Regions from separate parts of the Streptomyces sp. NPDC048185 genome, predicted to be linked through region 2. Evidence: riboswitches for the same ligand, from Rfam matches in the RefSeq annotation. Region 2 holds a riboswitch; each other region holds the start of a gene.

Region 1 (10,393 bases), on a different contig from region 2:
CACGGCCTATCTGCACTGGTGCGAGCGTGTCGGACAGGACCCGGTCTACGAGGCCTACCCGGCCCACGATCCGTGCGCGGGGGCGGTGGCCGCCGACCGGCTGCTCGCCCGGCCCGACCGGCCCGACGCCGTGTACGGCCTGTTCGACCCGAACGGCACCGACCTCCTCGCCGCCGCCCGCCGCTACGGTCTGCGCGTCCCGGAGGACCTGCTGATCGTCTGCTGCAGCGAGTCCACGGTGTACGCCAGCACCGAGCCGCCCGTCACCACCCTGTCGCTGAAGCCCCGCCGCATCGGCACGGCGGTGATCCAGCTCCTCATCGACGCCATCGAGGGCCTCGACTCCGACCAGACGGTCGAGCAGGTGATACCGACGGAGCTGATCGTGCGGACCTCGTCGCAGCGCCGCCCGCCCCGGACGACGATCAGCCCGCCGCGGTCGCCCGAGCGCGAGTAGGGGCCGGGCCGGCGGGACGGGGCCCCTGCGGAGGAACGCCCGCCCGGCACGCCCCGTACGGTGAAATCACGCCGACGTCACGGACGGGCGAAGCCCGCCCCAAACGGGGCGAATGCCGCGGTGAACCGGAGTCCTGCTCTGATTCACCACCCCTGGGTCATCACACAGAGCGATCCGCATTCCTATGATGGGCCCACACACCGCGGGCCGCTGCGACCAGGCAGTCCGAAGCGGTGCAGATGCGGCGCGATGGTGGAGGGGTCGATGACTCAGGGGGCCGGTCAGGGACCCGAGGTGGAGCGGACGGCGACGGTGCGCGACTTCCGGGTGCCCGCGTACGTCCACGAGGCCGCTCCGTACGCCGCCGCCGGCACACACGCGGGCAATCCCGCTCCCCCCTCCGAGAAGGGCTACGAGGACGCCTATCCGGAGGGGTACACGCCCACGCAGCGCGATCTGCCCGTCATCCGCAGGGGTGACACGGTCCAGGTGACCGTCGACCCCGAGGCGGTCCCGGCGGCGCAGCCCGCCACAGGGCAGGGGCCCCTGTTCGTCGTCGGCGACGTGCACGGCTACCTCGACCAGCTGGTCGCCGCCCTCCAGGAGAAGGGCCTCGTCGACGCCTCCGGCCAGTGGTGCGCGGGCACCTCCCGCCTGTGGTTCCTCGGCGACTTCACCGACCGCGGCCCGGACGGCATCGGCGTCATCGACCTCGTGATGCGGCTGTCCGCCGAGGCCGCCGCGGCCGGCGGCTACTGCAAGGCGCTCATGGGGAACCACGAGCTGCTGCTCCTCGGGGCCAAGCGGTTCGGCGACACCCCCGTCAACTCCGGCGCCGGCACCGCCACCTTCCAGGCGGCCTGGCTGCTCAACGGCGGCCAGAAGACCGACATGGACCGGCTCCAGGACCACCACCTGCAGTGGATGGCCCGCCTCGACGCACTCGAGGAGGTCGACGGCCACCTCCTCGTCCACTCCGACACCACCACCTACCTCGACTACGGCCGCTCCATCGAGGAGGTCAACGACACCGTCCGCGAGACGCTCACGCGCAACGACGCGGAAGAGGTGTGGGACCTGTTCCGCAAGCTCACCAAGCGCTTCTCCTTCCGCGACGAGGGCGGCGCGGACGCCGTGCGCTCGCTGCTGGACACCTACGGCGGCACGCGCATCGTCCACGGCCACAGCCCCATCCCCTACCTCCTGGGCGAGGTCGGCTCCGAGGACGGCGAGGACGACACCCGTACCGCGGTCGAGGGGCCGCACGTCTACGCGGACGGGCTGGCCATCGCCATGGACGGCGGCGTGACCATGGCCGGAAAGCTGCTGGTCCAGCAACTCCCGTTGGACGCCTGACCGTTCACCGGCGTTATTTCCCGGGCGCCGGTCCCGCAGGCCGGCACCCAATTTCTGGAAACCCCCTGTCACCGCGCGCCGTGACCGCTCTACCATCGGCTTATCCGTAGCAGGCTCCCCTCCGTTTCTGCCCGACGGCTCGTTGGCATGCGAGCCCCAAGCCCTACGGAGCATCGGGGGATGCACATGAACAGCGTTCCGCAGCATCTGTCGAACGAGGACCGCCAGGAGTACGAGCGGGTCCTCGACGAGGCGCTGCGCTCCGCACCACACCGCCCGGAACTGGCCGCTGTCGGACAGCGGCTCAACGCCGAACAACTGCGCACCATGGCACTCAACGCCACCGCACTGATCACGGCGGCGGCCACCACCGAGTACCAGCACTACGTGAAGGTCCGCGAGGAACTGCGTCGTCCGGCGCCGAACGCCTCGTCGTCCGCGCGTGACTCCGGCTCCGACGAGCCGGGCACGGGCGCGATGGGTCTCGCCGCGACCGTCGGGGAGGCCGCCGAGGCCGGCGCGGGTGCGGTCGCGGTCGTCGCCGTCCTGGCACCCGTCCTGGCCGGCACGGCAGCGGCGATCTTCCTGCTCGTCGGCTACGTCCTGAGGATGATCGACCCGGGGCAGGCGTTCGCCCGGACCATGCTCACCACGGGATGGGTGTTCGGTGGTGTGACCGCCGTCGCCGTCCTCGTCGCAGGCGTGGGGCTGCTGCTCACCGCACTGCGCAACCGGCCCTTCGCCGAGTCCGGCCGCTACGGCGAACTCGACGGGGAGGTGACCCGGGCCCGGGAAGCCTGGCACGACGCCCTGCTCGAGCGCGGCATCCTGCCCTTCCTGCGGGAGGCGCTCACCGATCCGAACGCGGCGGTCGCGCTGCACCGCACGGGACCGGCGGCACCGGCGAGCCGGATGCCGCACCTGGGCTACGACCGACCGGGGTTCACGAGCCCCGGCGACGGCCAGGAGAGTCCGCGCCCGAGCTACTCGAGTCCGGACTACAGCAGCCCGGACTTCGGCGGCCCGGAACACCGGCCGGAATAGCCACCGGCCGGGGCGGGCACGTCAGAGAATGCCCGCCCGGCCGGCGGCGGTGATCCAGGAGGGGAACTCGGACAGCAGGCGGTCGTACAGCTCCTGGTCGGGGACGATGCCGATGTCGTCCACCGCGAAGAAGCCGACGTTGTCCACGCGGCGGCCGGGCAGGGTGTCGAACCGCTCGAGCACCCCGTAGTTGGACCGGCCGAGGCCCACGAACTGCCAGAAGACCGGCTCCTCCACCGCCTCCCGCAGCTCCCGCTCGATCTCGCTGTTGCGGTAGACGCCGCCGTCGGAGAAGAACAGCACCAGCGTCGGTGCCTGCGCCGGGTTGTCCCGGACGAAGGCCCGGACCTCGGCGATCACCTTCTGCTCCTCGTTCTGGATGCCGACGTCCCGCATGTCGACCTGGTCGGCGTGCAGCCCCTTCTTCCTTCCCCGGCGGAAGAGGCCCACCTCCCCCACCCGCACGTGCAGCCGCAGCCACTCGGGGAGGTCGCCCAGCCGCAGGTCGGGCAGGCGTGCCGGGTTCGACGCGAAGGTCCAGGCCTGCATCTCGCCGTCGTCGTCCAGCTGCGCGGCGACGGCCGCCATGCGTTCCACCACATCGGCCACCACGCCCTTGGAGTACAGGAAGGACATGGACCCGGAGGCGTCCAGGACCAGGACGACGCGCGCGGTGACACCGGAGGCGCCGTGCTTGCGCAGGCTGACCGCGACCTGCTCCTTGCGCAGGGACAGCCGCTTGCGCATGTCGACGGGGAGGCGCTCTTCGCCCTTGGTGAGCCGGGGGCCGGGCGCCGCCGCCGACGGGGGCACCGGTGCGGGCGGGGCCGGCGGAGCGGACGGCGTGGAGAGACCCGGCGGCACCGGGGGAACCGGCTGCGGGGGCGGGGCGTGCGTGACGGGAGGCGTCGGGGCGGGCGGGGCCACGGTGGCCGGGGACACGGTGGCCGGGGACACGGCGGTCGGGGACACGGCGGTCGGGGACACGGCGGTCGGGGACACGGTGGCCGGGGACACGGTGGCCGGGGACACGGCGGTCGGGGGCACGGCGGTCGGAGCGTCGTCGACGGTGATGCCGAAGTCGGTGGCCAGACCGGCGAGTCCGCTGGCGTAGCCCTGGCCGACGGCCCGGAACTTCCACTGCCCCTGGCGCAGGTACAGCTCGCCGCCGACCAGAGCGGTCTCGGAACCGGCCGTCATGTCGAAGCGGGCCAGCTCGGTCCGGGTGGCCGCGTCCAGCAGCCGCAGCGACAGTCCCGGCACCCGGCCGAAGGTCCCGCCGTCGGAGGAGGCGCACAGGACGATGCGCTCGACGCCGGGTTCCAGCGCGTGCAGGTCCACCTCGACGCTGTCGGTCATGGCTCCGGAAGCAGGCCCGGACCCGGACTCCTTCCCCAGGTGCCGCACCGCGCCGGACGCGTGCCGGGGCTGGTTGTAGAAGACGAAGTCGCCGTCGTCCCGTACGCGTCCCGCCGAGGTGAGCAGCAGCGCCGAGGCGTCGACCTCGGGCACACCCGGCCCGGCGGACCAGCTCAGTGCGACACACACCGCGGGGGAGTCGACGGCGAGATTGGCGCCCTTGCTCAGGGATGAGGCTGTCATGGGCCCAGTCTGCCGAGGCGGAGCCCCCGAGGGGAGAGGTCGGGCCCGGTGGTCCGCCCTGCTTCCGCTCTCCCGGGCCTTCGCCGGGATGCAGGCGCTGCAATTCGGCACCGGTCGCCTACAGGGCGACCAGCAACGGCCGCAGGGACCGGCCCGCCTCATGACGCCGGGCGGCCCGGCGAGGGACCGCCCGGCGTGCGTCCGGGGCCCGGTGTCAGTCGGCCAGCGGGAGATACACCCGGTTCCCGCCGGCGGCGAACTCCTTCGACTTCTGCAGCATGCCCTCGGCGATCTCGTCGGGAGACGCTCCGGCGGCGGCCGCACCACCGAACCGCTCGTTGATGTCCTGGCTGATCTTCATCGAGCAGAACTTCGGCCCGCACATCGAGCAGAAGTGAGCCGTCTTGGCGGGCTCGGCCGGCAGCGTCTCGTCGTGGAACTCCCGTGCCGTGTCCGGGTCGAGGGCCAGGTTGAACTGGTCCTCCCACCGGAATTCGAAACGGGCGTCCGACAGCGCGTCGTCCCACTGCTGCGCACCCGGATGACCCTTGGCGAGGTCGGCGGCATGGGCGGCGATCTTGTAGGTGATGACGCCGGTCTTGACGTCGTCACGGTTGGGCAGGCCCAGGTGCTCCTTGGGCGTGACATAGCAGAGCATGGCCGTGCCCCACCAGGCGATCATCGCGGCACCGATGCCGGAGGTGATGTGGTCGTACGCCGGTGCGACGTCCGTCGTCAGCGGGCCGAGCGTATAGAACGGAGCTTCATCGCAGATCTCCTGCTGAAGGTCGATGTTCTCCTTGATCTTGTGCATCGGGACGTGCCCCGGGCCTTCGATCATGGTCTGTACGTGGAAACGCTTGGCGATCCGGTTGAGTTCCCCGAGCGTGCGCAGCTCGGCGAACTGCGCCTCGTCGTTGGCGTCCGCGATCGATCCCGGTCGCAGGCCGTCGCCGAGGGAGTACGTGACGTCGTACGCGGCGAGGATCTCGCAGAGCTCCTCGAAGTTCTCGTACAGGAACGACTCCTTGTGGTGCGCCAGGCACCAGGCCGCCATGATCGAGCCGCCGCGCGAGACGATGCCGGTCTTGCGGTTCGCGGTGAGCGGTACGTAGGCCAGCCGGACGCCCGCGTGGACCGTCATGTAGTCCACGCCCTGCTCGGCCTGTTCGATCACCGTGTCCTTGTAGACCTCCCAGGTCAGGTCCTCGGCCCTGCCGTCGACCTTCTCCAGGGCCTGGTAGAGCGGCACGGTGCCGATGGGCACGGGGGAGTTGCGGAGCACCCACTCGCGGGTGGTGTGGATGTTGCGACCGGTGGACAGGTCCATGACCGTGTCGGCGCCCCAGCGGGTCGCCCAGGTCATCTTCTCGACCTCCTCCTCGATGGAGGAGGTCACCGCCGAGTTGCCGATGTTGGCGTTCACCTTCACCAGGAACCGCTTGCCGATGATCATCGGCTCGATCTCCGGGTGGTTGACGTTGGCCGGCAGCACGGCCCGCCCGGCGGCGATCTCCTCACGGACCACCTCCGGCGAGACGTTCTCCCGGACGGCCACGTACTCCATCTCGGGCGTGATCTCACCCCGGCGTGCGTACGCGAGCTGCGTCACCGCCGTGCCGTTCCTGCCCCGGCGCGGCTGACGCGGACGCCCGGGGAAGACCGCGTCCAGATTGCGCAGGCCACCGCGCGGTGAGGTGTGCTTGATCCCGTCGTCCTCGGGACGGACGGGGCGGCCCGCGTACTCCTCCGTGTCGCCGCGGGCGATGACCCAGTTCTCCCGCAGCGGCGGCAGCCCCCTGCGGACGTCTGTGTCGACGAGTGGATCGGTGTACGGGCCCGATGTGTCGTAGAGCGTGACCGACTGCCCGTTGGTGAGGTGCACCTGACGGACCGGCACCCGCAGGTCGGGGCGCGAGCCCTCGACGTACGCCTTGTGCCAGCCGATGGACTTCCCGGCCTCCGCGGACTCCGCCTCGACGGAGTTGTGGGTGGAGGCAGGCGTGCGTGCGTCCTTGATGGTCATGAGACCTACTCCCTACGCCGGCATTACCCGGTAACAGGTTCAGCGGTCGACGCAGCGGTTTCCGTCTGACGACGCCTCGTGGGCAACATCACTCGACTTCGGTGATGTTTCCCGTGAAACATCGCAGGGACGGAGGTCAGCGCCCTCTCAGCCCGGTGCTCCGAGCTCCCGCGTGTACAAAGGTGCCCCCACGCTAGCGTCAATCCGGGCGCGGTGAACAGAGGGCCCCCCTCGTTCTCTTGCGATGATCGGTCCGTGACCACGACCCAGCACCCTCCCTACCCGCCGCACGAACCTCGCCGCGGCCCGGGCGCGCAAGCAGGCGACGGGCGAGCGGAAGGCCATGCCCCAGGCGGCCCGTACGCCGCCGGTGAGGAGCGCACCGGCAACGGCGGACACGGTGGCAGCGGGGGGCACGGTCACTCGAACGGACACGGTCACGGCCCCGCGGCGCCCGTCTCCCGGCACCTGCGGAAGGTCATCGCGGCGGTCCTCATTCCCTTCGCCGCGGCGGTGGTGGTCGGGCTCGCCGTGCTCTGGCCGGGCGGTGCGCCACCGCACGAGCGCACCGGAGTCGGCTTCGACCGGCAGACACAGCAGGCCACGGTCACCACGGTGGACAGGCTGAGCTGCACGTCCGTCAACGCCTCCGGCGTTCCCCCGACCGGCGACACGTCCACGGCCGAGGGCTCCTCCGCGGTGCAGCAGGCGAACGGCGACTGCAAGCGGGCGACGATCCGTGTCGACACCGGCAAGGACAAGGGCCGCACCTTCACGGAGATCGTGCAGCCGGACCAGACACGCCAGTTGCACGAGGGTCAGAAGGTGGTGGTCGCCTACGAGCCCTCCGCGCCGAAGGACCTGCAGTACTCGGTGACCGACATCGATCGCGGGTTCCCGATGGCCCTGCTCGCGGGCATCTTCGCCCTCGCCGTCGTGGTCGTCGGCCGGCTGCGGGGTCTGATGGCCCTGGTCTCGCTGGCCATCAGCTTCCTGCTGCTCAACTTCTTCATCCTGCCCGCCATCCTCCAGGGCTCGAACCCGCTGCTCGTGGCCGTGACCGGGGCCAGCGCCATCATGCTCATCGCGCTGTATCTGTGCCACGGGCTGTCGGCGCGAACCTCCGTTGCGGTGCTCGGGACCCTGGTCTCGCTGCTGCTGATCGGTGTCCTGGGGTCCCTGTTCATCGGGTGGGCCGCCCTCACCGGCAACACGGACGACAACACCGGCCTGATCCACGGCCTGTATCCGTCGATCGACATGAGCGGCCTTCTGCTCGCCGGGGTCATCATCGGCTCGCTCGGTGTCCTCGACGACGTGACGGTCACCCAGACGTCGGCGGTCTGGGAGCTGCACGAGGCCAATCGCACGATGGGCTGGCGCGGTCTGTACCGCGCGGGCATCCGCATCGGACGCGACCACATCGCCTCCGTCGTCAACACCCTCGTCCTCGCGTACGCGGGCGCCGCGCTGCCGCTGCTGCTGCTGTTCTCGATCGCGCAGAGCAGCGTGGGGACGGTTGCCAACAGTGAGCTGGTCGCGGAGGAGATCGTGCGCACGCTGGTGGGATCGATCGGCCTGGTGGCCTCCGTGCCGGTCACCACCGCCCTCGCGGCCCTGGTCGTCTCGGCCGACCGTCCGGCAGGGCGGACCGGCGCGCGGGACCCCGGTGCCGTGGCACCGGCGCGTGGTGGACGGGGCCGCCGCCGCAAGCGCTGAGTCGGCCGGGGCCGTGCGGGGGCACCCTCGCACGACCGGCCACCTCACCTGAAGAACCGTTACTGCAGAGGCGGGCGACCTGACGAAGCGTTACGCCACCGCCTTGGTCGCCGTAACGGTTCAGCCCGCGCTCTGCTCCTCCGCAAGGATGCGGTCCAGTGCCTCGTCGAGGTGTGCGTCGAAGTCGGCGAGCGCGCCTTCCTGACCCAGCGGCACCAGCTTGTCGGTCCGGTCCAGAAACGCCACGAGCGGCGCCGCCGAGGAGCGGAACAGCGCCTGGTCGCTGCCGACCTGGAGACGGATCAGCACCTCGGCCAGCGGCCCGGGATCGACGGGTGCGATACGCACGTCACCGTCGCCGCACGGCGTGCCCACCCCGTCGACCAGCAACTCCCGGCCGAAGGCCCAGGTCACCGGGGCATCGCCAGGCAGATGGAAGGTCAGCCGCACCGCGTAGGGATCACACGTCTGGTAACGCAGCTCCACCGGGATGCGGAATGAGAGCTCCTCGGACACGAGAAAGCTCATCATGACCTCTGCCTGTACGGACTCGCCCATCGCCTACCCCGTCATTCGCCGTCGACTGTCCGGGAATCAAACCTCTTACACTGGTGGCATCTTGCTCAACGTACACACCAGATCACAAGGAGTGAGTTTTCAGATACTGATAGAGATCGCGAGTGACCCCAGAAGCCGGCCCATTTCGTTCTGCAGACGCTGCGCCGCGGGCAGCAGCCGGTCGGCCTGGTGGGCGGGCAGGGAGAGGCCCATCGTCGCGGCCGTGGTGCCGATGGTGATCGGGATGGCCGCGCACACCGTCCCCAGGGCGTACTCCTGGCGTTCGGTCACCGGCGTCATCCGCCGCGTGCGCTCCAGTCGTTTCATCAGACTGACCCCGTCACGCACCGTGTACGGCGTCACGGGGTTCACCGGATAGCGGTCCAGGTGATCGCGGCGGGCGTCCTCGTCCAGCTGCGACAACAGGCACTGTCCGATGGCGTGGGCATGGCCGGTCTCACGGAAGTCGGCCCACTCCTCCACCGCGGGATTGCCCGGGGTGTCGGAGACGCACATGACCTCGATCTCACCGTCGCGGTACATGGCGTAGTAGACGGGAACGCCGATGGCGTCGCGCCAGCGCGCCAGCGCGTCGACGACCGTGCTGCGACGTTTCTGCTCGGCCCCGCTGCTGCTCAGCCGCTCGGCCGCCTCCCCGAGAAAGAACAACCCCTTGTCGCGGCGCAGGTATCCCTCGTGCACCAGGGTGCGCAGCAGGTGGTACGCCGTGGGCAGCGCCAGCCTCGTCTCACGGGCCAGCTGTTTGGCGGGAGCGCCGTACTCGTGCTCCGCGACGCACTCCAGAAGGCGCATCGCGCGCTGCACCGAGCCGATGAGAGTCACCGTGGGCGGGTCCGCGGACGGCGGCACGGCGGGGGCGGGGGGCGTCCTGGGCGCCGAAGGCTGCACGGGCAGTGCGCGCGGCGGTACGAATGCGGTGTCAGCCGTGGCCAAGGGTCACTCCCGGAACGCGAGGGGGCAGCCCGTGCGGGAAACACGGGTGGGGTGTACGCCGCTCGCGGGGTCGCCCCCGCGTGGAGTTCCGGACTCTAACCGCCGGTCACCGCGTGCCGACGGTCCGTCCGGGAAACTTCCCTCGCGCGAGGGAACCGGTGGTTCCTGTTACCGCCACCGGTGTCCCACGGTTCTCACCAGTCGCTGCGTGACGAGGAACCCGCCATGAACTTGCGGACCACGTAGATCACCCCACCGACCAGCGCCACGAACAGCAGCAGCTTGAACAGCAGTCCGATCACGAAGCCGACCACACTGGCGATCAGCCCGCCGAAGACGACCAGGGCGATGACCGGCACCGCGATCCACTTCACCCACCACGGCAGTCCCGTGAAGATCTCTCGCATCGCCCTCGTCCTTACCTTTCCGCCCGTCCGAGTGCCGGGTCCTTCGGCCCCGGGATCCCGATGGGAATCCTGATGTCCTGCACTCGATGCTAGGGCCGCCAGGGCGCCCGCAGGGCCCTCGTACCCCTTGTCTCCCCCTGACCGATCCCCTAGGGAACCCCGGGGCCGCGGCTCAGCTCTCGGGCGGAGAGAACACCACGAGCACCCTGAGGTCCTCGCTGATGTGGTGGAACTTGTGGGCGACTCCCGCCGGCACGTACACCACGCTTC
Region 2 (10,393 bases):
ACGCGGCAGCGCCTGGGGCTGGGACCATCCGCGCACGCTCGTCCTGTACGCCGTGGCCGCCCTCTGCGGCGCCCTGTTCGTGCGACGCGAGCGCACCTGCCGCCATCCGCTCGTCGACTTCGCCCTCTTCCGCAACGTCCCCTTCGACCTGGTGACGGTCATGGGGTCGGTCAGCAACATGGGCTACGCCGTCACGGTCTTCCTCGCCACGCTGCAGCTCCAGCAGCTGCGCGGCCTGTCCGCCCTCCTCGCAGGCACGGTCTTCCTGGCGCCCGCGCTCATGGTGGCCTGCACCGGGCCGCTCGGCGCCTGGTTCTCGACCCGGCTGCGGCCCACCACCGTGATGGCACTTGCCGGGGCCGTCGCCGGCTCGGGGATGATCGGACTCAGCCTGGTCCGCGCATGGTGGCTCTACATCCCCGCCTTCACCTGGTGTGCCCTCGGCCTGGGCCTCGGCTGGACCTTCGCCAGCGTCGCCACCCAGCAGGTCATCCCGCCCGCCCGGGCCGGGGAGGCCTCCGGAGTGGTGCTCACCGCCCTGGTCGTCCTCGGCGCGATCGCGCTCGCCGCCGTCGCCTCGGCGATCACGGCGCTCACCCCCGAGACCGGACCGGAGCGGGCCTACGACGCCATCCTGCGCACCGGCGGCACGATCATCCTCGCTGCGTCCGTCCTGGCGGCGCTGATCAGCCGCCGGCTTGCCGCCCGAGGGCTGGTGCCGTCGCCCCGCCGGGCGTGAGGAAGGGCACCCGCCGGACCTCCGGGGCGGGCCGTGCGTCACCACACCACGGGCAGGCGGGCGACGAGCCGGACGTTGAAGTTGGGTACGTACTCCACCCGGTCCGCCGCCAGACGCAGCCGGGGCAGCCTGGCGAAGAGACGGGCGAACACCGTCTCGGCCTCCAGCTGGGCGAGCGGTCCACCGACGCAGTAGTGGATGCCGCGTCCCAGGGCGATCGGCCACTCCCGTGGACGGCCGATGTCGAAGCGGTCGGGGTCCGGGTAGACCTCCGGGTCCCGGCAGGCGGCGGCCAGCACCAGCAGGACCGCATCGCCCGCACGCAGCTCGGCGTCACCGACGCGGACGTCCTCGGTGGCCACCCGGCGGATGAACTGGTTGGGCGCCACGATCCGCAGCAGCTCGCGCACCGCGACGGGCCACAGCGAGGGGTCGGCGCACAGCACCCCCAGTTGGCCGGGGTGGTCCAGCAGCACGACCAGGCCGTTGGACAGCAGGCTCGTGAGGTTCTCGTGGCCGGCGATGAGGAAGAGCACCACAGAGGCGAACAGCTCCTCGTGGCTGAGGCGGTCCCCGTCCTCGGAGGCGCCGGCGAGGGTGGCCAGCAGGCTCTCGGGCCGGGCGGCGCCCTGCGCGAGGGCGTCGCGCACCGCCTCGGCCAGGTGGTCGCCGGCCCGCGCGGCCCGCGCCGTCTCCTCGTCGGTCAGGGTGGCCGGATCACGCCCGAACGGCAGCAGGAAGTCGTCGCAGGCCGCCTTGAGCCGGCGCCGGCCGCCGGGGTCGAGCGACATGCCGAGCACCCCGGCCAGGACGCTCAGCGGAAGGGGAGCGGCGACATCGGCGACGAAGTCCATGCGGCCCCGGGGCTCCACCGTGTTGAGGAGCCGGTCGACGGTCTCCTCGATCCACGGCCGCAGCCGGCCCACGCTCGCCGGGGTGAAGGCGCGGCTCACCAGCGAGCGCAGCCGGGTGTGGTCGGGCGGGTCGGAGAAGACCAGGCTGGAGTGGACGAAGGCGTACAGGTGCCGCAGGGTGTCCCGGGACCCGGCCGAGGTGTCGAGCGTGATCACCGAGGAGAAGGACGGGTCCCGGAGCACCCGCTCCACGTCGGCGTACCGGGTGACGATCCACGCACCGACACGGGAGTCGTAGGACACGGGGTCGGTCTCGCGCAGGCGCGCGTAGCGCGTGTAGGGGTCGGCGAGCATCGCCTCGTCGAACAGAGCGGGCCGTCCCGTCACCGTCACCACCCGTCCCCCGTCGCTGGGCCGTGCGTCCTCCCTCAGGACACACCCCGGGCGCCTTGGCGGCAAACGCGGCCGGGGAGTCGCCTCAGACGCGCGCGTCGTGCTCGCGCACCGCGATCCGGGCCAGCTTCGTCAGCATCATGCCGTTGCGGACCGAGACGAAGTAGTCCACGGGCAGCCCGTGCATGCGGGTGCCGGGGCCCCGGAGCGCGTGCCAGTCCAGGGTGAAGAGGGTGTGCTCGCCCCAGGGGGTCAGCTTCATGGCGATGCGGGCCGCGCCGAAGGGCTCTGCCTTCGCCTCCAGTTCCAGGCGGCGGCGCGGCTCGCAGATGCGGACGACGCACGTGTCGTCGAGCGTCACGGCGCCCGCGCCGACCCGCACCTTCAGCCGGGCGCCCACCTCCGGCCAGTGCGGGTCCGCGGCGAGGATCCGCTGCGTCCCCGTCACCCACTCGCCGTAGCGGTGGCCGTCGGACAGCAGGTCCCAGACTTCGGACGGCGAGCTCAGGATCAGACAGCGGTTCCGGGCCATGGGCACGCTCCTGGAGGACGGGCAGCTGAACCCAGGGCGTGGGGACTCACCACTCCTCGGCTCGACGCGGTTCGGCCTCCAGCCTCACGCCGACCGCACCGCCCGCGCAGTCCGGCAAGCCCAGACAGGTGAGCCGACACCCGCCGGCCACGTCCACGCCGGCCGACGCCACGCCGATCGGGAGCCCTGCCATGTTCCACGCACCTCCGCTCAGCTCGCCCGGCGGGGCACCCGATTGGATCTGCGACACTGGGGAGGTCATGCCTAAGCCCGGAGAACTCACATTCGTCGCCCCGCGCGGAGCCAAGAAGCCGCCGCGGCATCTCGCCGATCTCACGCCTGCCGAGCGCAAGGAGGCCGTCGCCGCGATCGGTGAGAAGCCGTTCCGTGCGAAGCAGCTCTCGCAGCACTACTTCGCGCGGTACGCGCACGACCCCGAGCAGTGGACCGACATCCCCGCCGGTTCGCGCCAGGGGCTGCGGGAGGCGCTGCTGCCCGAGCTGATGTCGGTCGTCCGGCATCTGTCGACCGACCAGGGCACCACCCGCAAGACGCTGTGGAAGCTGTTCGACGGGACGCTCGTCGAGTCCGTGCTCATGCGCTACCCGGACCGGGTCACCATGTGCATCAGCTCCCAGGCCGGCTGCGGCATGAACTGTCCCTTCTGCGCCACCGGGCAGGCGGGCCTCGACCGGAACCTGTCCACCGCCGAGATCGTGCACCAGATCGTGGACGGCATGCGGGCGCTCCGGGACGGCGAGGTTCCCGGCGGGCCGGCGCGGCTGAGCAACATTGTGTTCATGGGGATGGGCGAGCCCCTCGCCAACTACAACCGTGTCGTGGGGGCCATCCGCCGGCTCACCGACCCCGAGCCCGACGGACTGGGGCTGTCGCAGCGCGGGATCACCGTCTCCACGGTCGGCCTGGTCCCGGCGATCCACCGCTTCGCCGACGAGGGCTTCAAGTGCCGCCTCGCGATCTCCCTGCACGCCCCCGACGACGAGCTGCGCGACACCCTCGTCCCCGTGAACACCCGCTGGCAGGTGCGCGAGGTGCTCGACGCGGGGTTCGAGTACGCGGCGAAGTCCGGACGCCGGCTGTCCATCGAGTACGCGCTGATCCGGGACATCAACGACCAGGCGTGGCGCGGCGACCGGCTCGGGCGGATGCTCAAGGGCAAGCCGGTGCACGTCAACCTCATCCCGCTCAACCCGACGCCGGGCTCGAAGTGGACCGCCTCGCGGCCCGAGGACGAGAAGGCGTTCGTCGCGGCGATCGAGGCGCACGGTGTGCCGGTGACCATCCGGGACACTCGTGGGCAGGAGATCGACGGGGCGTGTGGTCAGCTCGCCGCGAGCGAGCGGTAATCTGACCGGCGTACATCCGCATTTTCAGACATCTTCATATTCCGACAGGGGAGCGCCACAGCGCTGAGAGTGCGGCACCGGCCGCAGACCCTCCGAACCTGGCCCAGGTCATTCTGGGTAGGGAGATCGGTCATCACTCGAGCTGTTGCGCCCTGCCCGGGAACCTCGCCAGGGGTCCCGGGCGGGGCCGCGTCTTCTCCTGGTCACCCAGGAGGAATTCCGTGAGCATCACCAAGAAGGCCAGTGTCCTGGCCGTCGGGCTCGGCCTCGTCGGCGGCCTGGCCGCCTGCGGATCGTCGTCCGACGGCGACGACCAGGGGTCCGGCGGCTCCAGAACCGTGACCCTCGTCAGCCACGACTCGTGGGCCGCGTCCAAGAGCGTCATCGCGGACTTCGAGAAGAGCTCCGGCTACAAGGTCCGGGTCCTCGAGGACGGCGACGCCGGGCAGGCCGTCAACAAGGCCGTCCTCACCAAGGACAATCCGCAGGGCGACGTCTTCTTCGGCGTCGACAACACGCTGCTGTCCCGCGCCCTCGACAACGGCCTGTTCCAGTCGTACGAGCCCAAGGGCTCCGACATGATCCTCCCCGAGTACCGGGTCGACCAGGACAAGCACCGCGTCACGCCCGTCGACACCGGTGACATCTGCGTCAACTACGACAAGGCGTACTTCAGCGAGCACAAGCTGAGCCCGCCCGACTCCCTCGACGACCTCGCCGAGCCCGCGTACAAGAACCTCCTCGTCACCGAGGACGCCGGCAGCTCCTCGCCCGGTCTCGGCTTCCTGCTGGGCACCGCCGCCAAGTACGGCGACGACGGCTGGGAGGCGTACTGGAAGAAGCTGAAGGCCAACGGCGTCAAGGTCGTCGACAGCTGGGAACAGGCGTACAACGAGGAGTTCTCCGGCTCGTCCGGCGGCAAGAAGGCCAAGGGCGACCGCCCGCTCGTCGTCTCCTACGCCTCCTCGCCGCCCGCCGAGGTGATCTACGCCGACCCGAAGCCGGACACCGCGCCCACGGGCGTCGCCACCGGCACCTGCTTCCGCCAGGTCGAGTACGCGGGCCTGCTGAGCAACGCGAAGAACACCGAGGGCGGCAAGGCGCTGCTGGACTTCCTGGTCAGCAAGAAGTTCCAGGACGACATGCCGCTGAACATGTTCGTCTACCCGGTGCGGGAGGCCGCGCAGGTGCCGCCGGAGTTCGTGAAGTACGGGCCGCAGGCGAAGAACCCGCAGACCCTGGACCCGCAGAAGATCGCCGACAACCGTGACCAGTGGGTCAAGTCGTGGACCTCGCTCCTCCTGAAGTGACCGACGCGACCAAGGCCGCCCGCGCCACCGGTGCCCGGCGGCGCGGGAGCGCGGCGCGGCTGGCCCTGATGGCCGGCCCCGTCGCGTTCTTCGCGGTCTTCTTCGCCTACCCCGTCGCCGCGATCGTCGCGCGTGGACTGGAGGTCGACGGAGTCTGGCGGTTCGGGCGGATCGGGGACGTCCTGGCCCAGTCCGACGTCCGGCACGTGCTGTGGTTCACCACCTGGCAGGCGCTCGCCTCCACGGCGCTCACGCTGCTGGTCGCCCTGCCCGGCGCGTATGTCTTCGCCCGCCTCGACTTCCCCGGCAAGCAGGTGCTGCGGGCGGTGGTGACCGTGCCGTTCGTGCTGCCGACGGTCGTGGTGGGCACCGCGTTCCTGGCGCTCGTCGGGCGGGGCGGACTGCTCGACGAGCTGTGGGGCGTACGGCTGGACACCACCGTGTGGGCCATCCTGCTCGCGCACGTCTTCTTCAACTACGCCGTCGTCGTGCGCACCGTCGGCGGGCTGTGGGCCCAGCTCGACCCGCGCCAGGAGGAAGCGGCGCGGATGCTCGGCGCGTCCCCCCTGCGGGCCTGGCGGCGGGTCACCCTGCCGGCGCTCGCGCCCGCCGTGGCCGCCGCCGCGCTGATGGTGTTCCTGTTCACCTTCACCTCCTTCGGCGTCGTCCAGATCCTCGGCGGACCCACCTTCTCCACCCTGGAGGTGGAGATCTACCGGCAGACCTCGCACGTCTTCGACCTGTCCACCGCCGCCGTGCTCACGCTGATCCAGTTCGCGGCGGTCTGCGCCATCCTCGCCGTGCACGCCTGGACGGTCCGGCGGCGCGAGACGGCCCTGCGGCTCGTGGACGCCGCCCGCACCGCACGCCGCCCGCGCGGAGCCGGGCAGTGGGCACTGCTCGCGGGCGTGCTCGTCACCGTCGCCGTCCTCGTCGTGCTGCCGCTCGCCGTGCTGGTCCAGCGCTCGTTCGGGCCCGGCGGCCTCGGGTACTACCGGGCGCTGACCCACGAGGACGGCGGCACCTTCCTCGTCCCGCCGATCGAGGCGGTCGGCAACTCCCTCGAGTACGCCCTCGCCGCCACCGCCGTCGCCGTGGTCGTCGGCGGGCTGGCGGCGGCCGCGCTGACCCGACGGGACGCGGGCCGCCTGGTGCGGGGCTTCGACGCGCTGCTGATGCTGCCGCTCGGCGTGTCCGCCGTGACGGTCGGCTTCGGGTTCCTGATCGCGCTGGACGAGCCGCCGCTGGACCTCAGGTCCTCCTGGATCCTGGTGCCGCTCGCCCAGGCGCTGGTAGGCGTCCCCTTCGTCGTACGGACCATGCTGCCGGTGCTGCGGGCGGTGGACGTGCGGCTGCGCGAGGCGGCGGCGGTGCTCGGGGCGTCACCGTGGCGGGTGTGGCGGGAGGTCGACCTGCCGATGGTGCGGCGGGCGCTGCTGATCGCGGCCGGGTTCGCCTTCGCGGTGTCGCTGGGGGAGTTCGGCGCGACCGTGTTCATCGCGCGGCCCGACAATCCGACGCTGCCGGTCGCCGTGGCCCGGCTGCTGGGGCGGCCCGGTGACATGAACTACGGGCAGGCGATGGCCCTGTCGACGATTCTGATGGTGGTGTGCGCCGTGGCCCTGGTTGTGCTGGAGCGGCTGCGGACCGACCGGAGCGGGGAGTTCTAGCGATGCTGCTGAGTCTGCGGGAGGCGACCGTCCGCTTCGGTGGACGGGCCGTGCTCGACGCCGTCGACCTGGATGTCGCCGAGCACGAGGTCGTGTGCGTGCTGGGACCCAGCGGCAGCGGCAAGTCGACGCTGCTGCGCGCGGTCGCCGGTTTGCAGCGGCTGGACGCCGGGCGGGTGGCGCTGGACGGGCGCGACCAGTCCGGAGTGCCCGCGCACAAGCGCGAGGTGGGGCTGATGTTCCAGGACCACCAGCTGTTCCCGCAGCGGGACGTGGCCGGGAACATCGCCTTCGGGCCGCGGATGCGCGGGGCGTCGCGGTCCCGGCAGGAGCAGGACGTACGGGAGCTGCTGGAGCTGGTCGGGCTGCCGGGTGCCGCCCGCCGGTCCGTCGCCGCGCTCTCCGGCGGTGAGCAGCAGCGGGTCGCGCTCGCCCGCGCCCTCGCGCCCCGGCCCCGGCTGCTGATGCTGGACGAGCCGCTCGGCCAGCTCGACCGCTCGCTGCGGGAGCGGCTGGTGGTGGAACTGCGGGAGTTGTTCAGCCTGTTGGGCACCACCGTGCTCGCCGTGACGCACGACCAGTCGGAGGCCTTCGCGCTGGCCGACCGGGTGGTGGTGATGCGGGACGGCCGGATCGCCCAGGAGGGCACACCGCTCCAGGTGTGGCAGCGGCCTGCGGACGCCTTCGTGGCCCGCTTCCTCGGCTTCGACAACGTGGTCGACGCGACCGTCACCGGCCAGGTCGCGGCCACCCCCTGGGGCAAGGTGCCGGTGCCCGAGGACGCGCCCCAGGGCAGGCGGACCGTGCTGGTGCGGCCCGCCGGGGTCAGGATCGTGGCCGCCGACGCCGGGCTGCGCTGCACGGTCGCCGCCCGCACCTTCCGCGGCACCCATGTCGCCGTCCACCTGCAACCCGGGGACGCGCCGCGCCTGGAGGCGGCGTGCGCGCTGCGGGCGGCTCCCGAGGTCGGGGACACGGTCGGGGTGGAGTTCGACGGGGCGGAAATCGTGGTGCTCGGCTGATCGTCCCGCTCCTAGGATGCGGGGCATGACGCCACTGGCACACGAGCGCTACTGCGACGAGATAGCCCACCAGGTCGGCCAGTTGAGGGGCCTGGTGACCTCGGGCACCGACCTGACCGCCACCGTCCCGACCTGCCCGGACTGGTCGCTGGAGGACCTGGTCCGGCACACGGGCGGGGCGCTGCGCTGGGCGGGTCTGCTGGTGCGCACCCGGGCCCAGGAGAACCTCCCCGACGAAGAGGTGCCGGGCTCCGCCGGTCCCGACGGCCGGGGCGATGCCGCCGCGCTGGACGCCTGGCTGGCGGAGTCGGGCGAGGCGGTCGTCGGCGCGCTGCGCGAGGCCGGGCCGGACGCGAAGGTGTGGACGTGGGGCGGGCGGCACGACGCGGGCTTCTGGGCGCGCCGGATGACGCACGAGGTCACCGTCCACCGCGCGGACGCCGTGCTCACCGCCGGACAGCCCTACCGGGTCGCGCCGGAGGTGGCCGCCGACGCGATCGACGAATGGCTGGAGATCGTGTCGTTCGTGCAGCGGACCGGCACGGACCCCGAGGCGAACGAACTGCGCGGGCCGGGCAGCGCCCTCCATCTGCACGCCACCGATGCGGCCCCGGAGCTGAACGCGGAGTGGCTGATCGAGCTCGGTGAGGACGGCTTCACCTGGCGTCGTGGCCACGAGAAGGCGGCCGTCGCTCTTCGGGGGCCCCTCACGGACGTCCTGCTCGCCTTCTACCGCAGACTCCCGCTGGACGCCCCCGGTCTCGAGGTGCTCGGCGAGCGGGAGTTGCTGGACTTCTGGCTGGAACGGGCCTCGTTCGGCTGACACGGCGGTGGCCCGCCCCCGGCCGGGGACGGGCCACGTTCGCACGGTGCCTACGGGCGTCAGCGGCTGCCGTTCGCCCCGCGACGACGCAGGCCGAAGAAGACCGCGCCGCCACCGACGACGACGAGGGCCGCCGCGATGCCGACGATCATGCCGGTGTTGGAGTTCGCACCGGTCTCGGCGAGGTTGGACTTACCGGCCGCCGGGGACGGGGCGCTGCTCGGCACGGCCGCCGGTGCGGTGCTCTCGCTCGGCGAGGCGGCGGGGGCCGACGGCGTCGGGACCGGAGTCGGCGTCCCGGTCTCCTCGGCCGGGGCGGACGAGCTCTGCGACGGGGTCGGGGACGGTGTGTCCTCGGTCTTGCAGGCGGTCGCCGGGGTCACGAGGTTCGGCTTGATGTCCTCGTCGACGTAGCCGCCGGCCTTGACGTGGATGCGGTACTCGGCGTTCGGCTTCCAGTCCGCGGCGAAGGTGATGGTGCTGCCCTCGCGGGAGCCCTTGACGACCTGCTCGTCGATCTTCTGCGCGTCCCCGCCGTTGTTCTCCAGGTACACGGTGACGGTGGCGGGGATGCCGGCGGGGTCCACGTCGGTGACGGTGATGACTCCCTTGTCGCCGGCGCACGTGGCGGCGGCGGAGAACTCGCCGATGTTGCAGGCGAAGGCGTTGCCGGCGGCACCGATCGCGAGGGCCGCGGTGGCCGAGGCGACGCCGAGGGCGCGGACGCTACGGCGGGACGCCGTGCGGCTGAGTATGGACAGGACTGCCACGTTTTTCCTTTACGGGAAGCGCGGATGCGGGGGGTGGAGAGGGGGGCCGACGTCATCGGCACACCCAGGAGCCTCACTGGTTTATAAGCGGTGCATAAGCAGTGTCAACGCATATGCCTGTCAGGGGCGTTGGCTTTGCCGTCTTATTAACCGCCGAGACGTTTCAGCGCCTCGGGAGCCTCCTCGATCCTGTCCACCAGCGCGATCCGGGCCTCCATGGCGCGCCCCTCGGCCAGCGACGTCAGCAGTGGCCAGGCCGGCAGCGTCCGCGTCCAGTGCGCCCGGTCCACGAGCACCATGGGGGTGGGCTCGCCCCGCGACTCGTAGTAGTTCGGCGTCGCGTTGTCGAAGATCTCCTGGACGGTGCCGGCGGCTCCCGGCAGGAACACCACGCCCGCGGACGAGCGCGCCAGCAGGCCGTCCTCGCGGGTGGCGTTGGCGAAGTACTTGGCGATGTGCGCCGCGAAGGCGTTCGGCGGCTCGTGGCCGTAGAACCACGTCGGGATGCCGACCGAGGAGCCGCCCCCGGGCCAGCGCTCGCGCACCTCGAAGGCGGAGCGCGCCCAGTCGGTGACCGACGGCGTGAACGAGGTGACCTTCGCGAGGATCAGCATCGCGTCGTCCAGCATGCCGTCGCGGAACGGGGCCGCGTACGCACCGAGGTTGGCGGCCTCCATCGCACCCGGACCGCCGCCCGTGGCCACCGTGAACCCGGCGCGGGTCAGTTCGCGCCCCAGACGCGCGGCGCCCGCGTAGGCGTCGGTGCCGCGGGCCATGGCGTGGCCGCCCATCACGCCCACCACCCGTGCTCCGGCGAGGAGTTCGTCGACCGCGTCCGAGACCGCGTCGTCGTGTATCGCGCGCAGCATGGACGCGAACACGTCCCCGTCCGCCTTGGTGTGCTGGAACCAGT
Region 3 (10,393 bases), on a different contig from region 2:
GCGCGGAGGTCTCCCTGCCGAACGCCTCGCGGGCGGGCGTGGTCGCCGCCCTGGACGAGGCGCTCGGCCCGCCCGCCGGACAGCGCTGGGGCGACTTCCTGGTGCGGGCCCGGGAAGGGTGGGACCGCACCCGCCGGCCGCTCCTCGAGGAGCCCCTGTGGCCCGACTGGCAGGTGCTGGCCGAACGCGAGCCCTATCCGGCGGTCCCCCACAAGCGGCTGCTGCGCACCCGCCGGGCGGGCACGCTCGCCGAGGTCGCCGCCTGGGAGCTGCGGGACGCCCGGCTCACCGCCCTGCTGGAGAGCCACGCGCTGGCGCACGGCCTCGACCCGCGGACCGTCCCGGCCAACGCGGCCGTGCTGGCGTACATGGAGCACGCCTTCGGCATGTGGTACGTGCGGGGCGGTCTGCGGGAGCTGGCGCGGGCGGTGTACGAGCGGTGCCGGGACCGCCGGGTCGAGTTCCGCTTCGACACCGAGGTCACGGGGATCGTCGAGAAGGACGGCCGGGTGGCGGGCGTGGAGCTGGCCGGCGGTGAGGCGGCCGAGGCCGAGTTCGTGGTCGCCGGTGTGGCACCGGGCGTGCTGGACCGCCTCGCCGGGGACACGGTGGTGCGCGCCGCGGGTGAGGTTCCGCCGCAGCGCGTGGCGGCGAGCCGGGTCACGGTGCTGCTGGCGCTGCGGGGCGCCCGCCCCGAGGGCACGGCGCACCGGACGGTGGTGCACGCCCGGGACCGCGCGGGCGAGCTGGACTCCCTGTTCGGTGCCGCGCCGGGTGTGCCCGCGGGGCCGACCGTCACGGTCCTGCGGCCCGACGACCCGGGGCTGGTTCCCGGTCCGGACCACGAAGCGGTCACGCTCACGTCGGTGGTGCCCGCGGGTACCGACGCGGAGGGCTGCGCCGAGCGTCTAGTCGCCGTCGCCGAGCGGGTGGTGCCGGGGCTGCGTGACCGTCTTGTGTGGCAGGAGGTGCGCACCCCGGCCGACATCGCGGCTCAGACGGGTGCGGCGGGCGGCGCGGTGCCGGCCCCGGCGCTGGCGGCGGCGGACGGCCGGCTGCTGCACGCGGGCAACAGCACGGCTCTCGCGGGGCTGTTCACGGTGGGCGGCTGGTCGCACCCCGGCGGTGGGCTGCCGCACGCGGGCATGTCGGGCGCGCTGGTGGCCGGACTCGTCGTGGAGGGACCGGAGTTCCGGGGCTCGCAGTGACCGGGCGGACGGCCGGGCCCGTGACCGGGCCCGGGTGGCGTCAGAAGCGGTACTGCTCGTCGTACCCCTGACTCGGGCCCTGCGGCCGGCCGTTGTCCTGGTACGGATAGGCCTGCTCCGGCGGGAGTTCGCCGCCGTAGGGATCGTCGCCGGTGCGCTGCTGCGGCACCCACACCCCGCCGGGCGGGGTCTCGCCGCCGTAGCCCCCGGGCGTGCCGCCGGGGTACTGGCCCTGCCCGTAGCCCTGCGGGTCGTACTGCGCCGTGCCGGTGGTGTCGTAGCCGCCGGTGTCGTACGACCCGCCGCCGTAGGTGTGGGTGCCGATGTACGGGTCGGAGTAGGCGGCGTACTGCTGCTGGCCGTTGTCGTAGCCGTAGCCCTGCTGGCCGTAGCCGGAGTAGTCGTAGGCGTAGGACTGGTCGGCACCCTGGGTGACCGGCGTCTGCTGGTCCTGGCCGTAGCCGTCGCCGTACACGCCGTACGCACCGGTGTCGTCCGGCATGGGCTGCGGCGCGTAGACGGCGGTGGTCTCGGCGGGGCGGGCCGGGGTGAACACGTCGTCCCGGTCGTAGTCGTCGTGACCGTGGGTCAGGCCGTCGTGGGCCAGGCCGTCGTGGTCCTGCGCGCGGTCCTCGGGGATGCCGGCGGGGGTGTCCTCCGCCTCCAGGCCGGAGACCTCCAACGTCGGTTCCCGGCGCCTCCGTTCGGGGCGGCGCTTGCCGCCCACCAGGCCCGCCGGGGCGTTGACTGCCCATCCGGCCTCGAAGCCGCGGCGGAACGACAGGGTGACGTAGGTCTGGCCGACGGCGAAGGCCGCCGCGCCCAGTCCGATGACGAGCACGTTCGACATCAGCACACCGGCCACCACGCAGGCGAACCCGCCGAAGGCGAGCAGCCGCCAGCGCAGCCGCGCCTTGTACTGCAGCAGCACCTCACCGAGCAGCCACAGCGCGACGATGCCGAACGCGATGTAGAGGACCGTCCAGCCCATGTACGCCCCTCTCCCAGTGGCCGTTACGCAGTGTGTCGCAAATACGTGCGGCCGGTCTAGGCCCGCGGGGGGTGGTGCAGGCCCAGGTTCTCGTAGATTTCCAGCGTCGCCGTGGAGTTGTTGAGCGTGATGAAGTGCAGTCCGGGCACACCCTCGGCCAGCAGCCGTGCGCAGAACTCCGTGGCGAACTCGATGCCAATGGAGCGTACAGCCGCCGGATCGTCCTGTGCCGCGAGGATGCGCTCTTTCAGCTCGGCCGGGAACGAGGCGTTGCTGAGTTTCGGCAACCTCTCCAGCATCTTCACACTCGTCACCGGCATGACCTCGGGGATGACCGGGGTGTCGCAGCCGGCCGCGGCGACCCGGTCCCGCAGGCGCAGGTACGACTCGGGCTGGAAGAACATCTGCGTGATCGCGTAGTCGGCGCCGGCCCGGCACTTGTCGACGAAGTGCGTCACGTCGGTGTCCCAGTCCGCGGAGCGCGGGTGCATCTCCGGGAAGGCGGCCACGCCCACGCAGAAGTCGCCCGACTCCTTGATCAGCCTGACCAGCTCGGCGGCGTACGTGAGGCCCTCGGGGTGCGGGACCCAGTCGGCCGTCGGGTCGCCGGGCGGGTCGCCCCGCACGGCCAGCATGTTGCGGATCCCCGCGTCGGCGTACTGGCCGATGATGTTGCGCAGCTCCGCGACGGAGTGGTCGACCGCGGTGAGGTGGGCGACCGGGGTCAGGGTCGTGTCGGCGACGATCTGCTCGGTCTCCTTGACCGTGCCCGCGCGGGTGGAGCCGCCCGCGCCGTAGGTCACGGAGACGAAGTCGGGGGCGACCGCCTCCACCCTCCGGAGCGCACTCCACAGGTTCCTCTCGCCCTTGGGCGTCTTCGGCGCGGAGAACTCGAACGAGTACGTCGTCTTGCCGGCGGCGAGGATGTCCCGCACGGTGCGTGCGCGATCAGTCCTGGTGGATGCGGTTCCGAGGGCCATACGGGCAGGTTAGCCAGGGAGTGGCGGCCTCCCAACCGGATGCGGGAGATTTGTCCGTATTGTCGACTTGTTGTCCATCCCTTGGACACATGCCCACGGCAACCGCACGGAACGGTCGCTGCCTACGCCTGGCGCAGGCGCTTCGCGAACTCGGCCGCCGCCGCGCCGGGGTCGTCCGCCGCGGTGACGGCGCGGACGACGACGACCCGGCGGGCGCCCGCGTCCAGCACCTCGTCGAGGTTGCCGAGGTCGATGCCGCCGATGGCGAACCAGGGGCGGTCGGTGCCGAGGGACGCGGTGTACCGGACCAGGTCGAGGCCGGGCGCGTGCCGGCCGGGCTTGGTGGGGGTCGGCCAGCACGGGCCGGTGCAGAAGTAGTCCACGCCCTCCTGCGCGGCGGCCGCGGCGGCCTCGGACTCGGCGTGCGTGGAGCGGCCGACGAGGACGTCGTCGCCGAGGATCGCGCGGGCGGCGGGCACCGGCAGGTCGCCCTGTCCGAGGTGCAGCACGCCGGCGCCGGCGGCGTGGGCGACGTCCGCCCGGTCGTTGACCGCGAGGAGCTTGCCGTGGCGGGCGCAGGCCTCGGCGAAGACCTCCAGGTGCTCCAGCTCCTCGGCGGCCTCCATGCCCTTGTCGCGCAGCTGGACGATGTCGACGCCGCCGGCCAGCACCGCGTCCAGGAACTCGGGCAGGTCGCCCTGGCTCCTGCGGGCGTCCGTGCACAGGTAGAGCCGGGCGTCGGCGAGCCGGGCTCGTGCGGTGGCGGCGGTCTCGGACATGCGTGTGTCCCCCCAGATCGGTGACGTACGGGCCGCGGCGGGCGGCGCGTGGCAGACGGCCGCGCCGGTGGCGGCCGTGGCGTACGGACCGCGGGTGTCGCGGCCCGTACGCCGGGCGGTGTCAGGTCAGACGGCGAGCGCCTGGGCGCGGCGCTTCACCTCCGTGCCGCGATTCTCGCTCAGCGCCTGCGCGGGGGTGCCGGGCAGGGTCGGGTCGGGCGTGAAGAGCCACTCGAGCATCTCCTCGACCGTGAAGCCGTCGTCCCGGAGCAGGGTCAGGGTCCCGACCAGGCCCTTGACGACCTTGTCCCCGTCGATGAAGGCCGCCGGGACGTGCAGCGCTCGGTTCTCGCCACGGCGTACGGCGATGAGCTGGCCTTCCTTGATCAGCTGCCGCACGCGGGTCACCTCGACGCCGAGCATCTCGGCGATGTCGGGGACGGTGAGCCAGGCGGGTACGAGAGCATCGATCTTTGCGTCAATCTCGGTCACGTCTCCAGCCTGCCATCTGGCACTGACAGTCGGAAGCCGGACCCGGCCCAACCCGCCGACGGCGGACTACGCCGTCGCCGCCTTGAGCGGCCGCGCGGGGTCGGCGAGCAGCCGCGGGTCCATCCTGGCGCCCGCCTCGATCAGCCGCCTGCCCTGGGCCAGGTCCCGGGGCCGGCCCACCGCCAGCAGCGCGATCAGCCGCTCGTCGCGCAGCCAGCAGACCGTCCAGGCGGCACCGGAGGGGTCGCCGCGCCACAGCGTGGTGTCCGCGGCCGTGTGATGGCCCGCGTACTGGACGAACCGGCCGAACTGCTCGGACCAGAAGTACGGCACCGGGTCGTACACCGCCGGGGCCTCGCCGGTGGCGGCGCCGACGATGTCGGCGGCGACCGTGCGCGGGCCCTGGAGGGCGTTGTCCCAGTGGTGGACGAGCAGGCGCTCGCCGTAGCGGCCGGAGGGGAAGGAGGCGCAGTCGCCGACCGCGTGGACGTCGGGCACGGAGGTGCGCAGGCGGTCGTCGGCCAGGATCTCGCCGTGCGCGCCGAGCTCGACGCCGGAACCGGCGAGCCAGGCGGTGGCGGGGCGGGCGCCGATGCCGACGACGACGGCACCGGCGGGCAGCCGCGAGCCGTCGTCGAGGACGACGTGACCGGGCTCGACGCGCTCCACGCGCGCGTGGGTGCGCAGTTCGGCGCCCGCGTCGGCGTACCAGGCGGTCATGGGGGCGGCGACCTCGGCGGGCACCGCGCCGGCGAGCGGCCGGCCGGCGGCCTCCACGACGGTCACCGCGCAGCCCGCCTCGCGCGCGGCGGTGGCGAACTCGGCGCCGATCCAGCCCGCGCCGACGACCACGATGTCGTGCTGCCGGGCCAGCACCGGGCGCAGCCGCTCGGCGTCGTCCAGGGTGCGCAGCAGGTGGACGCCGGGGACGCCCTCGGCACCGGGCAGCCGGACCGGTTCGGCGCCGGTCGCGACGACGAGGACGTCGTAGGGCACGGGCCCGGCGGAGGTGTCCAGGACGTGCGCGCCGGGGCGCAGGCGCAGCGCCTCGCAGCCGAGCCGCAGCTCGATGCCGAGCGCCTCGAAGTCGACGTCGAAGGCGGAGCCCTCGGCCGTGCCGAGCAGGACGGCCTTGGACAGCGGGGGGCGGTCGTACGGCTGGTGGGGTTCGGCGCCGATCAGCGTAACGGTGCCGGTGAAGCCCTGTTCGCGCAGGGCGACCGCGGTCTGCACGCCCGCCATGCCCGCACCGACGACGACCACGCGACGCTCCGCGTCCGCTCCCCGCTCCTGCGTCTGCTCGTTCACCTGATCACCTTAGACACCCGGCAATTCGCCGGTCAGTCCTCGTGCGCGGTGATCTCCTCCACAACGCTCGTACCGCTGCCCTGCCGCGACTCCCATTCCCAGGTCTCCTCCAGCCGCACCCGCCCGTCGGGCAGGTCGACGACCGTGGACACGCAGTGCCCCGACGACGTGCTGCCGTCGGTCCTGAGCTGTACGTACCGGAAGTCGAGCCGGTCGCCCGCGCGGGTGCCCACCAGCCGGCCGCGGACGACGTCGCCACCCGTGTACTCGGCCCAGACCTCGCCGTCCTCCTCGTGGTAGGTGAACCGGGTGCGGGTCCCCACCTGGCCGGGGGCCTGGTCGGCGACCGGGGCGAGGACGAGACCGTCGAGCGAACGGGCCACGGTGGAGGCTCCCTTACGAGTTCGGCGTGGTGCGGGCTAGGGTGGCCAACGTAAAGCACTCGCGGGAGCCCGGACGCACCGGGCTGAGAGGGAGGCTGGCGGCCTCCGACCGTACGAACCTGATCCGGGTCATGCCGGCGAAGGGAGGGGCTGGACGCCCATGCCGTCCCCATCGATCGCACCGTCCGTACCACCCCGCACGTCCGACGTCCTCGTCGTGGGCGGCGGGATCATCGGCCTGGTCACGGCCTGGCGGTCCGCGCAGCGCGGGCTCGCCACGGCTCTCGTGGACCCCGAGCCGGGCGGCGGCGCCGCCCAGGTGGCCGCCGGGATGCTGGCCGCCGTCACGGAACTGCACTACGGCGAGCAGACGCTGCTCGGGCTGAACCTCGCCTCGGCCCGCCGCTATCCGGAGTTCGCCGCCGAGCTGACCGACCTGACGGGCCACGACCTCGGTTACCGCCGCTGCGGCACCCTGGCCGTCGCGCTGGACGCCGACGACCGCGCCCACCTGCGGGAGCTGCACGCGCTGCAGGAGCGCTCGGGGCTGGAGTCCGAGTGGCTGTCGGGGCGCGAGTGCCGGCGTCTGGAGCCGATGCTGGCGCCGGGCGTGCGCGGGGGGCTGCGGGTGGACGGCGACCACCAGATCGACCCCCGGCGGCTGGCCGGCGCGCTGGTGGCCGCCTGCGAGCGCGCGGGTGTGGTCTTCCACCGGGTGTGGGCCGACCGGCTCGCGGTCGCCGGGGACCGGGCGACCGGCGTCGTCACGGCCGGCGGCTCGGTGCTGGAGGCCGGGCAAGTGGTGCTGGCCGGGGGCAGCCTGAGCGGGCGCCTGGCGGGCGTGCCGGAGGCCGTGCTGCCCGCGGTGCGGCCGGTGAAGGGCCAGGTGCTGCGCCTGACCATGCCGCGGGCGCACGGGCCGCTGCTGAGCCGGACGGTGCGGGCCGTGGTGCGCGGCAACCCCCTCTACCTGGTGCCCCGGGAGAGCGGCGAGCTGGTCGTCGGCGCCACCAGCGAGGAGCTGGGCTGGGACACGACGGTGACCGCGGGCGGTGTCTACGAGCTGCTGCGCGACGCCCACGAGCTGGTCCCCGGCATCACCGAGCTGCCCCTGACGGAGACCCGCGCGGGCCTGCGCCCCGGCTCCCCCGACAACGCCCCGCTGCTCGGCCCGACCGGACTCGAGGGGCTCCTGCTGGCCACCGGCCACTACCGCAACGGCGTGCTGCTGACCCCGGTCACCGGTGACGTCATGGCGCACGTCCTGACCACCGGGGAGCTGCCGGAGGAGGCCCGTCCCTTCACTCCCCGGCGCTTCGGCGCCGCCCCCGCACTCTCGCAGCAGACCGTCCTCACGGAGCAGACCGCATGAACATCTCCGTCAACGGGGAGCCGCGCGAGGTGGCTCCCGGCACGGCCCTGGACGCCCTGGTGGGCACGCTCACCGCGGCGCCGTCCGGCGTGGCCGCCGCCCTGAACGAGACCGTCGTCCCGCGCGCGCAGTGGTCCGCCACCGCGCTGTCCGACGGCGACCGCGTCGAAGTCCTCACCGCCGTCCAAGGAGGCTGACCCATGGCCGACGATCCCTTCCTCCTCGGCGGTACGGCCTACACGTCCCGCCTGATCATGGGCACCGGCGGCGCCCCCAGCCTGGACGTGCTGGAGCACGCGCTGGTGGCGTCAGGGACCGAGCTGACGACCGTCGCGATGCGCCGGGTGGACCCGTCCGTGCACGGGTCGGTGCTGTCGGTCCTGGAGAAGCTCGGCATCCGGGTGCTGCCGAACACGGCCGGCTGCTTCACCGCGGGGGAGGCCGTCCTCACCGCCCGCCTCGCCCGCGAGGCCCTCGGCACGGACCTGGTCAAACTGGAGGTCATCGCCGACGAGCGCACCCTCCTGCCGGACCCGATCGAGCTGCTGGACGCCGCGGAGACGCTGGTGGACGACGGCTTCACGGTGCTGCCGTACACGAACGACGACCCGGTCCTGGCCCGGAAGCTGGAGGACGTCGGGTGCGCGGCGATCATGCCGCTCGGGTCGCCGATCGGGTCCGGGCTCGGCATCCGCAACCCGCACAACTTCCAGCTGATCGTGGAGCACGCGCGCGTGCCGGTGATCCTGGACGCGGGGGCCGGTACGGCGTCGGACGTGGCGCTGGCGATGGAGCTGGGGTGTGCGGGCGTGATGCTCGCCTCGGCGGTGACGCGGGCGCAGGAGCCGGTGCTGATGGCCGGCGCGATGCGCGCGGCGGTGGAGGCGGGGCGGCTGGCGCGCCGGGCCGGGCGGATTCCGCGGCGGCACTTCGCGGAGGCGTCGTCTCCCGCGGAGGGCCTGGCGGTGCTGGATCCGGAGCGGCCCGCTTTCCGGTGACCCCGCGGTGTCGCTCGTTCTCCCACCCGCGCATCACCCGTTTCCCGTCGGACAAAAGGTGGACCTCGCCCGTGGGGGCCGGGCGCCGTCGGCGGCGTGCGGTGGGTGGGAAGCGTCACAGGTGCGCTTCAGTACCGCCGTGACGGGGCTGGACGACCGCGGGGTGTCCGTGGTGGCTCGTACACTCGCCTGCGTGGACACGACCCTTCAGGACCCTCTGGTCGGGCAGGTGCTCGACGGCCGGTACCGCGTCGAGGCGCGGATCGCGGTCGGCGGGATGGCCACGGTCTACCGGGCCGTGGACACCCGCCTGGACCGCGTGCTCGCGCTGAAGGTGATGCACCCGACGCTCGCCACCGACGCCATCTTCGTCGAGCGGTTCATCCGCGAGGCCAAGTCGGTGGCCCGGCTCGACCACCCCAACGTCGTCCAGGTCTTCGACCAGGGAGCCGAGGGGGCGTACGTCTATCTGGCGATGGAGTACATCGCCGGCTGCACCCTGCGCGACGTGCTGCGCGAGCGCGGGGCGCTGCAGCCGCGGGCCGCGCTCGACATCCTGGAGCCGGTGCTGGCCGCGCTCGGCGCCGCGCACCGGGCCGGGTTCGTGCACCGGGACATGAAGCCGGAGAACGTGCTGATAGGGGACGACGGCCGGGTCAAGGTCGCCGACTTCGGGCTGGTGCGGGCCGTGAACACGGTCACCAGCACCACCGGGTCGGTCCTGGGCACCGTCTCCTACCTGGCGCCCGAGCAGATCGAGCACGGCGCCGCCGACCCGAGGGTCGACGTCTACGCGTGCGGTGTCGTCCTGTACGAGATGCTGACCGGCGGCAAGCCGCACGACGGGGACTCCCCCGCCCAGATCCTCTACAAGCACCTCCACGAGGACGTGCCGCCGCCGTCGGCCGCCGTCCCGGGGATGGCGTACGCGCTGGACGACCTCGTCGCGTCGGCGACCGCGCGCACCCCGGAGGTCCGCCCGCACGACGCCGTCGCGCTGCTGGCGCAGGCCCGCGAGGCGCGTGCGGCGCTGAGCGCCGAGCAACTGGACGCCGTGCCGCCGCAGGCCCTCGCCGCGGACCACGACAACGCCGAGGACCGCACGAGCGTGATCCCGCGCGCGCTCACCGTGCCCAGGCCGCTGCCGGTGAACGAGGACGAGGACGGCGTCCCGGCCGGCGAGGCCACGGCGGACGGGGTCCACCGCACCAGCCGGTTCACGGCTCCCCCTCCGCCGCCCCGGCGCCGTCGCCCCCAGGTGAGACGCGGTCCGCTGGCGATCGTCGTCGCCGTGCTGCTGGTCCTCGGCGCCGGCACGGGCTTCTGGTACATCAATTCCGGCCAGTTCACCAAGGTGCCGCCGCTGCTGTCCAAGACCCGGGCGCAGGCCGAGGACCGGCTGGAGGAGGCCGGGCTGGACGTCGGCACGGTCAAGCACGCGTACAGCGACACGGTCGAGCGCGGCACCGTCATCAGCACCGACCCCGGGGTCGGCACCCGGATCCGGAAGAACGACTCGGTGTCGTTCACGATCTCCGACGGTCCCGACACCGTGGAGCTGCCGGACGTGCAGGGCTACAAGCTGGACCGGGCGCGGACCGTGCTCGAGGACGAGGGACTGGAGCCGGGCATGGTGACCCGGGAGTTCAGCGACGACGTCCCCAGGGGCTTCGTGATCTCCACGGACCCGAAGACGGGCACCGAGGTGCGCGCGGGCTCCGCCGTGGCGCTCGTCGTCAGCAAGGGCCGCCCGATCGACGTGCCGGACGTCACCGGCGACGACCTGGCGGACGCGAGGGCGGAGCTGGAGGACGCCGGTCTGAAGGTGAAGGTCGCCACCGAGCAGGTCACCTCCGAGTACGACAAGGGGCAGGTCGCCCGG

What was found. A riboswitch is a leader RNA that binds a small molecule or an ion and turns the genes downstream of it on or off. The one in region 2 is predicted to bind thiamine pyrophosphate.
Region 1: linked by a shared signal. The riboswitch ahead of thiC (phosphomethylpyrimidine synthase ThiC) and the one ahead of ACGF3H_RS25345 (thiamine ABC transporter substrate-binding protein) in region 2 are both predicted to bind thiamine pyrophosphate.
Region 3: linked by a shared signal. The riboswitch ahead of thiO (glycine oxidase ThiO) and the one ahead of ACGF3H_RS25345 (thiamine ABC transporter substrate-binding protein) in region 2 are both predicted to bind thiamine pyrophosphate.

Annotation. Positions count from the first base shown of each region.
Region 1 covers NZ_JBIDAN010000003.1:231,762-242,154, forward strand. The annotation lists gene ACGF3H_RS11570 (LacI family DNA-binding transcriptional regulator) at 1-457, shown strand, start outside; gene ACGF3H_RS11575 (metallophosphoesterase) at 707-1,813, shown strand; gene ACGF3H_RS11580 (hypothetical protein) at 1,994-2,857, shown strand; gene ACGF3H_RS11585 (VWA domain-containing protein) at 2,879-4,459, opposite strand; gene thiC (phosphomethylpyrimidine synthase ThiC) at 4,674-6,485, opposite strand; TPP riboswitch at 6,478-6,667, opposite strand; gene ACGF3H_RS11595 (YibE/F family protein) at 6,741-8,204, shown strand; gene ACGF3H_RS11600 (SsgA family sporulation/cell division regulator) at 8,325-8,762, opposite strand; gene ACGF3H_RS11605 (helix-turn-helix domain-containing protein) at 8,862-9,587, opposite strand; gene ACGF3H_RS11610 (DUF5326 family protein) at 9,911-10,123, opposite strand; gene ACGF3H_RS11615 (cupin domain-containing protein) at 10,296-10,393, opposite strand, start outside.
Region 2 covers NZ_JBIDAN010000009.1:115,910-126,302, reverse strand. The annotation lists gene ACGF3H_RS25370 (MFS transporter) at 1-739, shown strand, start outside; gene ACGF3H_RS25365 (cytochrome P450) at 778-1,980, opposite strand; gene ACGF3H_RS25360 (SRPBCC family protein) at 2,072-2,518, opposite strand; gene ACGF3H_RS25355 (hypothetical protein) at 2,565-2,711, opposite strand; gene rlmN (23S rRNA (adenine(2503)-C(2))-methyltransferase RlmN) at 2,779-3,885, shown strand; TPP riboswitch at 3,922-4,027, shown strand; gene ACGF3H_RS25345 (thiamine ABC transporter substrate-binding protein) at 4,107-5,195, shown strand; gene ACGF3H_RS25340 (iron ABC transporter permease) at 5,264-6,865, shown strand; gene ACGF3H_RS25335 (ABC transporter ATP-binding protein) at 6,868-7,887, shown strand; gene ACGF3H_RS25330 (maleylpyruvate isomerase family mycothiol-dependent enzyme) at 7,913-8,710, shown strand; gene ACGF3H_RS25325 (LAETG motif-containing sortase-dependent surface protein) at 8,770-9,480, opposite strand; gene ACGF3H_RS25320 (LOG family protein) at 9,627-10,393, opposite strand, start outside.
Region 3 covers NZ_JBIDAN010000001.1:359,780-370,172, forward strand. The annotation lists gene ACGF3H_RS01650 (NAD(P)/FAD-dependent oxidoreductase) at 1-1,208, shown strand, start outside; gene ACGF3H_RS01655 (hypothetical protein) at 1,249-2,199, opposite strand; gene metF (methylenetetrahydrofolate reductase [NAD(P)H]) at 2,256-3,179, opposite strand; gene thiE (thiamine phosphate synthase) at 3,302-3,958, opposite strand; gene ACGF3H_RS01670 (Rv2175c family DNA-binding protein) at 4,085-4,450, opposite strand; gene ACGF3H_RS01675 (FAD-dependent oxidoreductase) at 4,517-5,758, opposite strand; gene ACGF3H_RS01680 (hypothetical protein) at 5,791-6,141, opposite strand; TPP riboswitch at 6,193-6,304, shown strand; gene thiO (glycine oxidase ThiO) at 6,302-7,513, shown strand; gene thiS (sulfur carrier protein ThiS) at 7,510-7,710, shown strand; gene ACGF3H_RS01695 (thiazole synthase) at 7,714-8,511, shown strand; gene pknB (Stk1 family PASTA domain-containing Ser/Thr kinase) at 8,705-10,393, shown strand, end outside.